Regions from separate parts of the Lysinibacillus sp. GW247-5R2A genome, predicted to be linked through region 2. Evidence: riboswitches for the same ligand, from Rfam matches in the RefSeq annotation. Region 2 holds a riboswitch; the other holds the start of a gene.
The links. A riboswitch is a leader RNA that binds a small molecule or an ion and turns the genes downstream of it on or off. The one in region 2 is predicted to bind cobalamin.
Positions count from the first base shown of each region.

Region 1: it holds a riboswitch for cobalamin, as region 2 does, so the genes downstream of both, AC07YC_RS01340 (glutaredoxin family protein) here and AC07YC_RS09805 ((2Fe-2S) ferredoxin domain-containing protein) in region 2, are expected to answer to the same signal.

Region 1 covers NZ_JBWKZL010000001.1:278,842-283,529, reverse strand. Annotated here, with positions in the region: gene AC07YC_RS01345 (NAD(P)/FAD-dependent oxidoreductase) at 291-1,196, shown strand; cobalamin riboswitch at 1,788-1,965, shown strand; gene AC07YC_RS01340 (glutaredoxin family protein) at 2,083-2,307, shown strand; gene nrdI (class Ib ribonucleoside-diphosphate reductase assembly flavoprotein NrdI) at 2,304-2,663, shown strand; gene nrdE (class 1b ribonucleoside-diphosphate reductase subunit alpha) at 2,660-4,688, shown strand, end outside.
Region 2 covers NZ_JBWKZL010000005.1:157,746-162,433, reverse strand. Annotated here, with positions in the region: gene AC07YC_RS09825 (energy-coupling factor ABC transporter ATP-binding protein) at 1-27, opposite strand, end outside; gene cbiQ (cobalt ECF transporter T component CbiQ) at 24-797, opposite strand; gene AC07YC_RS09815 (energy-coupling factor ABC transporter substrate-binding protein) at 803-1,075, opposite strand; gene AC07YC_RS09810 (energy-coupling factor ABC transporter permease) at 1,077-1,823, opposite strand; cobalamin riboswitch at 1,968-2,152, opposite strand; cobalamin riboswitch at 2,414-2,595, shown strand; gene AC07YC_RS09805 ((2Fe-2S) ferredoxin domain-containing protein) at 2,740-3,111, shown strand; gene cobJ (precorrin-3B C(17)-methyltransferase) at 3,116-4,688, shown strand, end outside.

The DNA of each region.
Region 1 (4,688 bases), on a different contig from region 2:
AGTGAATAGATGTACTTCAACTAACGATGCTTAGTCGGTATATCAACCATGAAAACGAAAAATTTGACGAGAAAAAACTTAATAGATATTATAGATATGTTAAGTCCTTAATAGAGTGATTAGACCCAATCAGCTAAACTGTATCTTTTTTTATTGAGATCAATGCCTCATATATTATTGGCTTAACAAATGAAAAGAAAAAGATATCATACATATAATTTACGATGTCTTTTGCCTTAATTACAGATATTGAAGGTCTGTAATATATTGTGATGTGGAGGGAAATAATGATGAATCAATACGATTGTATAATTATAGGTGGAGGCCCTGCTGGGTTAAGTGCTGCCTTAACATTAGGAAGAGCGCGCAGAAAGGTTGCACTAGTTGATAATGGAACAAATAGAAATCGTGTAACTCAGGAGTCACATGGTTTTTTAACAAGAGATGGGATAAAGCCACAAGAATTTAAGAATCTCGCAAGTAATGATATAGAATCTTATCCTTCTATAACAATGATGGATCAAACCGTCATCGAAATAATTAAAGATGATATAACTGGTTTATTTCTAGTCAATACTTCGGAAAATAAATCTTATGTATCTGAAAAAATACTGTTAGCTACTGGAATACAAGAGGAATTTCCACTCCCACAAATCAAACAATATTATGGTAAAAGTTTGTTTAGCTGTCCATATTGCGATGGTTGGGAGCTGCGAGACAAGCCATTGGCTATCATTGCAGAAAACGAGGAGCATATTAGTCATATGACGAAATTGGTTTTTAATTGGTCACAGGATTTAATTGTTTTTACGAATGGTCATCAACTTTCTGAAAAGGTTCAAAATGATTTTGAACATAAGAAAATTAAGGTGTATACAAATGCTATTAAAGATTTACATGGGGATGATGGTAACTTATCTAGTGTTGAATTAGAAACAAGTGAGAATATTTTTAGAGCTGGTGGATTTGTTGTGCCAAGTTTTTATCGTCCCAATAAATTTGCTAAACTACTAAATTGTCAAGTTGATGAAAATGGAACAGTTATGACTGATGGTGCTGGACGAACAACTGGGGCTGGAATATATATTGCAGGTGAAACGGAAAAGGGTGGTCCCTCTTCTTTAATGATTGCAGCTGCGGAAGGCTTTAAGGCTGCTACAAGCATAAATATGGATATAACAATAGAAAGATTTTAAATGATGGTTAGCTGATGAGTCATATAAAATTCATCAGCTATTTTTAATAGAACTAATCGAGCTGGCGGAGAATGAACTTGAATATGTTATACTATAAATAACTAGAAAAGGTACATATTCATTGTAAATTAGTTGAAAAGGGTAGAACGGTTGAGCACATTTTAGTAGTTGTCGTTATGTTTTGTCGAACGAAAATGTGTCATTCTCGTAAGAGAGGGGTCCTACTTTAGACTAGTACAATAAAAAAATCTACGAAGATAGGATGTATGGAGTAGGATGCGAGATTTACATCATACTCAGAGTTTTACACATAATTGCATCTTTACTGTAAAGGAAAGATGCCTTTTTTATGTATAAAATTACTAGGGTGGCTACGTTTTTAGGTAAATAAGTGACTATTATTTTATTTTCTATTTTTTAATAAAAAAATGCTATCGCATTCATGCTTATATTTTTAGTTGCTTATATTTTAGTTCGTTCTTACAAGGTGATGTCAGAAAATATGAATAGTCTCAAATTGATGAACTTTTATTTCTCGATTTACTTTTTATACAAAGGATGGTACACTTAAAACTATCGAAAAACAATATATTGTGTTCGTTTTGTGTAGGTACTACTATATGTAGTTTAATAGGGAAGTTCGGTACTAGTCCGACGCTGTCCCCGCAACTGTAAAGCTGACGATGATTGTAACCACTGTGCATACGCATGGGAAGGAAATCAGAGATTGAAGCAAAGCCAGGAGACCTGCCTATATAAAACAAATTTATCATTTCTTCGGGGATTAAGAGATGGGAACGTCCGTATTTTTAGTATGTTAACGTTTCCATTTAAGCTATCTCTCTAGAAGAGGTAGCTTTTTTATTTTGTGAAAAGAGGGATTACTATGAAACTTTATACGAAAACAATCTGTCCAAAATGTCTATGGGTAAAATCCGAATTACAACGAGCAGGACTTGAAGCAGAAGTTGTTAATATTGATCATGATGAACAAGCGAAACAAACAATTATAGATGCAGGTTTTTTAAGTGTGCCTGTTTTAGAGGTGGATGAAACATTTATAGGTGATGTTCAGGAAATTGTTTCTCGTATTGAGATGATCACACTATGATCGTTTACGCTAGTCGTACAGGAAATGTCCGTAATGTTGTTTCTAAATTAAGGGCAGAATCTATTGAACTCTCTGAGGAATTAAGCTTGAATAAGCCTTATCTTTTAATTACATATACAGATGGCTTAGGTGATATTCCAGCAAAAGTGCAACGTTTTTTAGAAAAAAATAGAGATTTTTGTAAAGGGGTAGTTGCTAGTGGCAATAGTAACTTCGGACATACTGTATTTGGCGGTGCTGGGGAGAAAATTGCTACTACCTATCATGTACCCTTAGTGAGGAAATTAGATTTGCGTGGCAATCAAACAGATTATGAAGCAATACAAACGTTTTATGAAACGAGGGTAATGGGATGAAAACTTATTTAAAGCTTAATAATGACGTACTGAATCGTTATAGTACAACGGGACTACTAGAGCTAGAAAAGGACCGTGAGGCTACTCGCCGCTATTTTTTAGAATATGTCAACGTACGTTTACGTTATTTTATAGATATAGAGGAAAAAATCCGCTATTTAGTGGATGAGGGTTACTACGAAAAAGATTTTATCGACATGTACGAGATGGATTTTATAAAGAAGCTGTACAAGAAAGCATATGATTATAATTTCCGCTTCCCATCATTTATGAGCGCAAGCAAATTTTATGACAGCTATGCTATGAAAAGTCGTGATGGAGAAGAAATATTAGAAAAATATGAGGACCGTATTGTCATTATTGCCCTGTACTTAGCACATGGGAACACTGTATTAGCCAAACGTTCTGTTGAAGCAATGATGGAAGCCTATCAGCCAGCAACACCTACTGCATTAAATAGTGGAAAAAAAGCCCGTGGTGAATTAGTAAGCTGCTTTAAATTATCAATGGATGACTCTATGAATAGTATTGCTGAAAATATTGGCTATTGTTTAGAGCTTTCACGCCTAGGCGGAGGGGTCGGGGTTAACTTAACCGATTTACGTCCTTTAGGTGATCCAATTAAAGAAATACTAAATCGTGCAAGTGGTGTTATCCCAGTTGCAAAATTATTAGAAAACTCATTTAGTTATTCGAATCAGCTCGGTCAACGAAATGGCTCAGGAGTTGTTTATCTAAATATTTTCCATGCAGATATAGAGAATTTCATTTCATCAAAAAAACCAAATGCTGATGATAAAATTCGCCTCGCAACACTATCAACAGGAATTATTATTCCAAGTATTTTCTTCGATCTGATGAAACGCGATAAAGATATTGTGTTATTTAGTCCATATGATATTTTTAAAGAATATGGTAAACGAATGTCGGAAATTTCAATTTCAGAAATGTACTATGAACTACTTGATAATCCTAAAATCCGTAAAATTAAACGTTTGAATGCGCGTAGACTCTATACTGAGGTGAAAAAAGCTCAATTTGAATCAGGTTATCCTTTTGAAATTTTTGATGATAATGTCAATGAAGGACATCCACTAAAAAATATCGGTCGCGTAAAAATGTCAAACCTATGTACTGAAATCCTGCAAGTTCAAGAAACTAGTGTCATTACAGATCAAGATCAGCCTAACGAATATGGGTTAGATGTGTCATGTAATTTAGGGTCCATTGATATTCATGCAGCGAGTAAAGTAAATGATTTTGAAACATTAATCGATACAGCTATGTACTTATTAACAAATGTGTCACAAATGACATACATCAAAAATGTCCCATCGGTTGCGAAAGCGAATCGATTAATGCACTCAGTAGGGCTAGGTTGTATGAATCTTCATGGACATCTTGTTACGGAGGGCATTATGTATGGCTCGAAAGACTCTATTGATTTCATGGACCGCTTTATGGAAGCAATGAACTATTATTCTCTTAAATCATCGATGGAAATGGCTAAAGAAAAAGCAGAAACGTTCTACCGATTTGAAGATAGCGATTATGCTTCAGGTAGCTATTTTGATCAATATGTAAATAAGAATGATGAAGAGCTATCGCCAGCAGTGTTAAAAGCCCTTGGCAACATTCCAATTATCACTAATAAAATGTGGGGATTATTAAAGGAAGATGTTATGGAATTTGGTCTATTTCATTCCTATCGTTTAGCGATAGCACCAACCGGCAGTATTTCGTATATTCGTAGCTGTACGGCATCCATCTCTCCTTGTACAGAGCGTGTAGAGGTTCGTGATTATGCAGATAGTCGCACGATTTATCCAATGCCACATTTAACAAATGAAAACAGTCATTTATATGTAGAGGCCTATGATGTTGATCCTTATGATTTAATTGATTTATACGCAGCTTCTCAAAAACACGTTGACCAAGGTATTTCAATGACTCTTTATGTCACTGACAATTGGACAACAGAACAACTAGCTAAAGTATACATTTATGCATGGGTAAAAGGGATTA
Region 2 (4,688 bases):
GTTAAGTTTAAAATAAAATGCTGTCATGAGAAGTACCCTCCATATATGATGAGGAATAAAAACATAGCCGTCATGCCAAGCCAGTTTTTTTTGCTATAGGCGCCCGTTTCATGCCAATAAACAGTTTCACCACCACGGGCCTGCATGGCATGATTAAGCTCTCGACTGCGCTGAAACATTTCAATAAACAACGCGGCAATTAGCATGGATACTGAACGTAACCATTGCATGGGTGAGTGGTAGCCAAGCCGGGCTTGCTGGGCCAAATGAATTTTTTGCATGCTTTCTAAAAAAATAAAAATAAAACGATAGGTGAGTTCTACTAGCTCAACTAATAAAGTAGGGAGCCGCCATTGTCGGAGCACATAACATATTCCTTGTACTGATGTCGTTAAAATTAAAAAATATAAGCAACTTATACTGCCAAGTACAATAAAGAATAGTTGCTGGGCGGTAGCGATACTGGCTCTCCCAATAAAAATTGTCCAGTTCATATACGTAAATGCCCCCATATGGGCTGGTAATGTATGCGCTGCTGGCGCTATCGAAATAATGATGGATAAGAGACTTGTGAATAAGAAAAAACAAGGTAGTAATAATAGCTTCGCATAATAGTTTAGTGGAATTTTCGCGCCCCAAATGATAAAAGCACTCATTACAAAAAATGTAATGAGTGAAAGTCGTTCATCTCTCATAATAAGCGTGAATAAAAGTAGTCCTAATGAAAATATCATTTTTTCTAGCGGATGAACGAACGCTAGCTTATTGAGATACGCATACTTATCAATGAGTAACATAATCCTTAACCTTCTTTATGCTTGCCACGCATATAGCCAATAAAGTAGCCGATAAAACCAGCACCAATAGCTGCTTGTAGCACGAATAATAAGCTTTCAATTTCACCACTAGGTGGTTCCCATAAACTATCAAACCATGGCTCATATTCTGCATTGATTTCCCCAATGGCTGCTTCTGCTTCACCGTCGGCTCCTCCAAATTCTGCTCCCTTTTGGACGAAAAGAGGGATAATGGCCAATAGCACCACGATGGCTAAAAGTAATAAATTTCGTTTCATATTAGTGCGCCTCCTTTGTAGAGAAAACACGTAAAGATTTTAATTCGCTAATATTATATTTTTTCAAGAAGTTCATGACAATAACTGTTAATATTCCTTCACTCACAGCTAATGGGATTTGTGTTAAGGCAAAAATACTTGCGAACTTTGTAAAGGAAGCCATAAAGCCTCCAACTTCAGATGGGAAGGCTAGTGCTAATTGAACGGAAGTCACCACATATGTACCTAAATCCCCAAGCATGGCCGCAAAGAAAACAGCTAATGAAAACGATAACCCCATTTGTTGCGCCCCTTTAAATACAAAGTAGGCGATAAACGGGCCTACGATAGCCATCGAAAAAGCATTAGCCCCTAATGTTGTGATCCCACCATGTGCTAAAAGTAAAGATTGGAATAATAAAACAATTGTCCCGATGACACTCATCGCTAACGGTCCAAATAAGACTGTTCCGAGACCTACTCCTGTTGGATGTGAGCAGCTCCCTGTAACTGAAGGGATTTTTAAGGCTGATAGGACAAAGGCAAACGCACCGGACAGCCCCAGAATCATTTTTGTTTCAGGGTTTTCTTCAATTGTTTTACGAATAGAGCGCAATCCTAAAATAATAAATGGGATGGAGATTACCCACCAAAAAATCGCCCATTCGATTGGTAAAAAACCTTCCATGATATGCATGGCGAAGGCACGCTTTGGCACCATTAAAAAAGCCAATAGAAAATAACTAAGTTTCCACCAAGACAGCTTCAATTTTCTTCCTCCAAACTGTAAATAGATTTTTAGAATGTAGCGTGCGTAATAAAAAAGCACTTTTCCGTTGTTGGAAAAGTGCATAGCTAAAAAAGCAAATAACATTTTCATTTGCTAAGCCGCACACCTATCCTCGTAGGCTGAAACGATCACTTATTGTCGGCAGGTCTCCTGGCTCTAGTTCAACACTTTATAGGTCTTCCCATCCATTGGACAGTGACATGTTCTATAAAGCTCCCTATTACAGTGGCGGGACCGCGCCGGACTTAAACCGGCTTCCCTTTTAAGCAAAATGACGAGCATTTTACACCGAAAAATTGTAAGTTGTGAGATTTCACGACAAAGTGTATCACGAATTTCCATAAATATGCTATACTTTTTTTATGAAAAATTAAAAATAGAATATCAATGTCGAAAATTCTGATAACTAACGTATTTTAGGATTAAAGAGGGCAAATTCAATTTTTTAATAGCTTTCAACCCTCCTATGAAATTGATAAATTTGTCATGATTTTTTAAAGAAATATTGAAATTTTAAAATAATAAGATATGATTAAGACAGTTTTCTATTATAAATACGATTAAAAATTTCATATAAAACGTCGATAAGTGCTCGAAGAACTCGAGATAATAGGGAAATTGGTGAAAGTCCAATACAGCCCCCGCTACTGTAATAGCTGATGAAATCGCAATGCCACCTGGGCAAACTAGGGAAGGTGCGACAGTAAAATGAAGCTTAAGTCAGGAAACCTGCTTATCAGATTGTGCATGCAAACTTTTCGGAGGGAGAAGTTGAAGCAAAAGCGAGGATCTGTCTTTCAATCTATTCGTTTTTATTTGGCTTCTACAAACCTTTACTCTTCGGCAGAGTAAAGGTTTTTTCTTTTTTCCAAAAGCAAATGAGGGGAGATATAAGATGACAACGTGGAATTTAGAGGGGATGAAAACACATCTCTTTATTTGCAATGGCAGTAGCTGTATGAACAAGGATGGGGAGGAAATTACCCAAGCTATACGAGATGAAATACAGCGTAACGCACTAGATAAAGAAATACATACGACAAGAACGCGCTGTAATGGACGATGCAAGGATGCTTGTGTTGTGATTGCTTACCCTCAGGGGAATTGGTATCGTGTACCATCAACGGAGCATGCGAGAACACTTGTACAGGATTTGCATCATGATTCCTTATATAACGATCATGTTTTTACACTTCGAGAAGGGACATTACAGCGAACAGCGCAAACGACAGCCATTAAAGGGATTGAAAAGGTGAAAGAGGGGTAAAAACATGGCGCAAAAAGGGAAAATTTTCGTAGTAGGCTTTGGGCCTGGAGACTTTAAGCATATTACGACACGTGCAGTAGAGGCTTTACAACAAAGTGATATGATCATAGGCTATAAAACCTATGTTGAGCTGATTCAAGATTTAGTCAGCGCAAAATCCATTGTCAGTACAGGTATGACAGAGGAAGTGTCACGTGCTCAGGAGGCCGTTCGTCAAGCAGAAGCAGGAAGTATTGTTTCGGTCATTTCGAGTGGAGATGCGGGCGTTTATGGTATGGCGGGATTAGTGTATGAAGTATTAATTGAGCTAGGCTGGACAGAGGCAACTGGTATTGAAGTGGAGATCGTCCCGGGTATTTCAGCTATCAATTCATGTGCTAGTTTACTTGGTGCACCCATTATGCATGATGCTTGTACCATTAGTTTAAGTGACCATCTCACGCCGTGGAATTTAATTGCGAAGCGTGTGGAAGCCGCAGCTATGGCCGATTTTGTTATTGCTTTATACAATCCTAAAAGTGGTCGCCGTACAAGACAAATTGTCGAAGCACAACGAATTCTTTTAGAATATCGTTCTCCTGACACACCCGTAGGACTTGTAAAAAGTGCCTATCGAGAACGTCAGGAAGTGACGATGACGACATTGGCAGAAATGCTGGAACATGATATTGGTATGCTGACAACGGTTATTATCGGAAACTCATCTACGTTCTTCTATGATAATAAAATGATTACACCGCGTGGCTACCAACGTAAATATACACTTGGCGAGGAAAAACAGCCATTACGTCCACATCAACGCTTACGGGAAGAAAATGAGCCATGGGCGATGAATCAAGAGACAGGAACAGCACGAAATGACTTTGCGGCAGACCCTAATGCAGGGAGAATGAATAAACCCAGTATAGCCGTTATGCCAAAGCCGAAAAAAACAGCACTTGAAATGGCTACAGCGGCGCTTGCAATGGTAAAGGGAACAAGTGCTATCAAGGCTACGCCAAAGCTTGTACAACAAAAAATAGAATCAATTTTTGAATTGGCAGTGAGCCCTGGCGTGGCCAATAAATTTTTCACACCACAGCAAATGATGACGTTAGCAGAGGTTGTAGGAGAAGAAGGATCAATGGAATATACACCAGATCATCAAATCCATTTAAAAATACCTACAACAACGCCTGAACGTATCACTGAGAAATTACAGGAAGTAGGCTTTTTATTAGCACCAATTGGTGATGTGTTGTCGTTGAAGGCTTGCGATTTTTGCTACGGTGAAAAAGCAGATTCCATTCCATATGCGGAGGAAATTCAAGAAAAGCTTGGCGGTATGTCATTACCGAAAACGTTAAATATTGGCTTCAATGGCTGTGGGATGGCTTGTTATCGAGCCGTGTTTGATGATATTGGCATTGTTTATCGCAAAAGTAAATTTGATGTCTTTATTGGAGCGAAACCAGTCGGACGTACGGCTCATGCAGCACAGCCTGTTGTAGAAGGTTTGGAGCCTGATCAATTAATCCCGTTAATTACAGATATTATTGAAGAATATAAAGCTAATGCGCATCCAAACGAACGTCTAT